DNA from 2 places in the Neisseria sp. P0008.S002 genome. Region 2 is predicted to be linked to the other one. Evidence: predicted binding sites of a transcription regulator. Region 2 holds the regulator's gene; the other holds the start of a gene.
What was found. Region 2 encodes FNR, which switches genes on or off when oxygen is low (the NO sensors DNR and NnrR bind a similar motif). Its sites were predicted from a motif close to TTGATNNNNATCAA; they were not measured.
Positions count from the first base shown of each region.

Region 1: the regulator FNR is predicted to act here: its motif matches at 1,000-1,013, upstream of ACTHSA_RS05655 (ATP synthase subunit I).

Region 1 covers NZ_JBQCUY010000004.1:103,682-105,885, reverse strand. Annotated here, with positions in the region: gene atpB (F0F1 ATP synthase subunit A) at 1-609, opposite strand, end outside; gene ACTHSA_RS05655 (ATP synthase subunit I) at 599-952, opposite strand; gene ACTHSA_RS05650 (ParB/RepB/Spo0J family partition protein) at 1,233-2,093, opposite strand; gene ACTHSA_RS05645 (bifunctional chorismate-binding protein/class IV aminotransferase) at 2,195-2,204, opposite strand, start outside.
Region 2 covers NZ_JBQCUY010000002.1:266,439-268,642, reverse strand. Annotated here, with positions in the region: gene ACTHSA_RS03185 (CysB family HTH-type transcriptional regulator) at 1-529, shown strand, start outside; gene fnr (fumarate/nitrate reduction transcriptional regulator Fnr) at 616-1,350, opposite strand; gene hemN (oxygen-independent coproporphyrinogen III oxidase) at 1,513-2,204, shown strand, end outside.

The DNA.
Region 1 (2,204 bases), on a different contig from region 2:
CAAGAACTCTACCAAGTTCAGCAGGAAGTTGGCCGGAGCAAGCCACGGACCGAAAGGTGCGCAGAACAACTCGTGAATCCAACCGCCAAGGCCTTTGATTTTGACATTGTAGTAAATACAGATCAGCAATACGCCAATCGCCAGAGCCAAAGTCGTATTCAAGTCAGCTGTCGGCACGACGCGCAACAGGGCATGATGATTACCGGTAATGCCTTGCCATGCCATCGGCAGCAAATCAACCGGCAGCATATCCATGGCGTTCATCAAGAGAATCCAGACAAATAAGGTCAGACCCAACGGGGCAACGGCTTTACGCGATTGTTCGTTATGGATAATGCTTTTACACATGTCATCCACGAATTCGAACAGAATTTCAACAGCCGCTTGGAAACGACCGGGAACACCGGCCGTCGCTTTTTTGGCACCGCGCCACAAAAGGAAGCTGCCGATTACGCCCAACAGAACGGCAAAAAAGATTGCATCAAGGTTAATGAACGAAAAATCAGCAATGTTTTTCAGTCCTTGACCCTGAGTAACATCCGACATACTGGTCAAGCTTTGCAAGTGGTGCTTGATGTAGTCGGCAGCGGTCATAGTTTCACCTGCCATAGTGTTTCACTCTCAACAATACTAAAAAAACCAAATGACTGACGCCAAGAAACGCCAATAAAAATGGGTAAAATACCAGTGATCGATGCCATATCGCAAAAACGACCAACATAGATACCAGCGACAGCACTACTTTTAAAACCTCTCCGCCGATAAACATCGAACTTTGCAGATCAGGATTTCGTCGGGAAAACTTTAAAAGTAAAACTGCAACTAGGGTAGGCAAAATGTACGAAAATCCTCCCGCAAAAGCAGAGAGGAAGCCGGGCAATCCGGAAAATAACGCACAAACAACTGAAATTATTAACAATACAATCACTTGCAATGGGACTATCTGATTCATTGTACTTCACACCCCAAAACGCAAGGTAAATTAATATAATCAAGAAGTTTATTAACGTCAAGCAATATGTTAATCTTTGTGAACCTTTCACAGATAAATGATTAACACATATAAAACAAATCTTTGCAGGAACGGAGTTTAACACAAATTACATGTTGCTACACAGATTTTACAGAAGATTTTGATTTGTATTGTAAACATTTATACGCTCTACGCTTTTTCAAAAATTGAGGCCGTCTGAAAAGCTTTTTTCAGACGGCCCGTTCTGTTTATAAAGCCGTTAGAACGCTTGATTGATGCCTAACTGCTTCAGCAAATATTCGAATGTTTCCGGCGTATCAAAATGCAGCACGATTTTGCCTTTTTTCTGATTACTGGTTTTGACTTCGGCATTAACGCCCAAATGCTCGGTCAATGCATCATTGATGCGGCGGATATCCGGGTTAATGGTTTTGGTTGCTTCCGGTTTGGCTTTTTGATGTGCCAACTGGCTGCGGCGCTCTACCTCGCGTACCGACCAACCGTTTTTGACGGCTTTTTGTGCCAACTCCAATTGGTCAACCACATGCAAGGTCAGCAACGCGCGGGCATGACCCATTTCCAGACGGCGTTGGTAAAGCATTTCCTGAACCGGCTCAGGCAGGCTCAACAGACGCAGGCTGTTGGAGATGGCACTACGGCTTTTACCGACGGCTTTTGCGATGGTTTCATGAGTCAGGCCGAATTCATCGGCAAGGCGTTTCAAACCTTGCGCTTCTTCAATCGGATTCAGGTTTTCACGTTGTAAGTTTTCAATCAAACCCATGGCCAACGCAGTTTCGTCGCTGATGGTTTTAATGACGACGGGAATTTCGGTCAAACCGGCCAACTGGGAAGCGCGCCAACGGCGTTCTCCGGCAATCAATTCATATTGAGACAAACCACGTTCGCGTACGATAACCGGCTGGATAATGCCTTGCGCTTTAATGGAATCGGCCAATTCCTGCAAAGCTTCGTCATCAATTTGCACACGCGCCTGATAACGGCCGGGCTGAATATCGGCGATGGCAACCGTTGTCAGGCGGTCGCTACTGCTGCTGTCCACTGCATTGGAAATCAGCGAATCCAAACCGCGTCCCAATCCACCTTTTGCTTTTGCCATATTGTTTTCCCTTTCAGACGACCTCATTGTTGAAATGACGTATTCTATCGGATATTGCCGCTTTACGACAATTTGAATCACGATGATTTGACTATTGCCATTTATTTACGG
Region 2 (2,204 bases):
AGAAGCAGATTTGGCAATTATTACCGAACGCATTGACGATCACCCCGAGTTGGGCAAACTACCCTGCTACGAATGGAACCATGCCGTGATTGTTCCGCACGATCACCCTCTTTTGGACTGCCGCAATCCTTTAAGCCTTGAAGATTTAGCTTCTTTTCCGCTAGTTACTTACGAATTTGCTTTTAATTCCGGCAGCAGCATTGCGCGTACATTTAATAAAGCGCATATTGAGCAACCTGATGTTGCCTTATCGGCTGCCGATACAGATGTATTGAAGACGTATGTCCGCTTAGGCTTGGGCGTTGGTTTAATGGCGAAAATGGCGTACGATCCTGCGGTCGATCAAGATTTACAGCTGATTGATGCGGCACACTTATTTGAACCATCACCCACTTGGATAGCCTTACGCACCGATACCTACCTGCGCGGTTACGCGTATGACTTTATCCAGATGTTTGCACCGAAACTGACCAGAGAAGTAGTCGACCGCATTCTGTACACGCCGGTTGTTGAAGATTTTTCAATTTAATATCTGACTATAACTTGCGTAACTTAACAATTATTCTTTAATTCTTGTTAAAAAGGCCGTCTGAAATATTTCAGACGGCCTAAGATTCAGATAGCGTGCGAACAACCAGAAACCATTTTCTTCAAGGTTGTCGCATCTAAGATTTTGATGTGCTTGTGTTCAACAGAAATCAAGCCTTCATGATGGAATTTAGACAAGGTGCGGCTGACTGTTTCCAGTTTCAGCCCCAAATAGCTGCCGATTTCCTCACGCGACATCCGCAAGATAAAATCATTGGCGGCAAAACCTCGTGAATAGAGACGCTGAGACAGATTGAGTAAGAATGCTGCCAATCGCTCTTCAGCGCGCATATTGCCCAAAAGCAGCATAACGCCCTGATCTCGGACAATTTCGCGGCTCATCAAGCGGAAAAAGTGAGAACGGAGGCTGGGAATATCCTGACCAAGTTCTTCAATATGTGTAAACGGAAGCTCGCATACCTCGCTGTCTTCCAAAGCCACAGCATCACAGCTGTGAATATGGGAACAAATCCCATCCATACCGATCAGCTCGCCCGACATAAAAAAGCCGGTTACCTGATCTCGTCCATCTTGGCTGGCAACTGTTGTCTTAAAGAAGCCCGCACGGATGGCAAATAAAGAGGTAAACGGCTCGCCGGCACGGAACAGGTATTCACCTTTTTTCAGACGGCGGCTTTGACGGATAACCGCGTCTAATTGTGAAAATTCGTTAGGCATCAGTCCGACAGGCAAACACAGCTCGCGTAAAGAACATGTGGAACACAAGGTTTTCATTTGATGTGTTGCATTGTGTGTGGCCATAACGCACCTTTAATTTGCTTAGTTCTCTCAATCCCTGATGAAGCCGAATAACTATTGACCCATGTCAAAGTTGGCATATCATTATGAGGCATTCTACCAAACTATCGAAATTTTGACTAAAATTTTCCCTAATTTCCTTACTTCATACTACAAGCCCCGACCATGAAAATCATCCCTATCTCAAATAACACTAACACAAACAATGAATTACCGGAATTCGACCGCGAATTGATTGCCAGTTTGCCATCAAGCGGTCCACGTTATACATCCTATCCGACCGCCGACCGCTTCCATGAAGGCTTTAAAGAAGCCGAATATATCCAAGCTTTAAACCTGCGTAACATGGGCGCGCTCAACAAACCCCTTTCACTCTACATCCACATCCCCTTCTGCAATACCATCTGCTACTACTGCGGCTGCAACAAAATCATTACCAAAGACAAAAGCCGTGCCGATGCCTATATCCAGTATCTGGAAAAAGAAATGGAGTTGCTGGCACCGCATTTAGGCGGACGACACCAGCTTGCGCAACTCCACTTCGGCGGCGGCACGCCGACATTCCTAAGCGACGACCAACTCGAACGCGTCTTCGAAATGATCCGCAAATACTTCCAGCTCATCCCCAACGGCGAATACTCCATCGAAATCGACCCGCGCAAAGTCAGCCGCAAAACCGTCCTCAAACTGGGCAAACTCGGTTTCAACCGCATGAGTGTCGGCATTCAAGACTTCGATCCTAAAGTGCAGGCAGCCGTCAACCGTATCCAAAGTTACGAAGAAACCAAAGAAGTCATCGATGCCGCCCGCGAAGCAGGGTTCAAATCCGTCAGTGTCGATTTGATTTACGGCCTGCC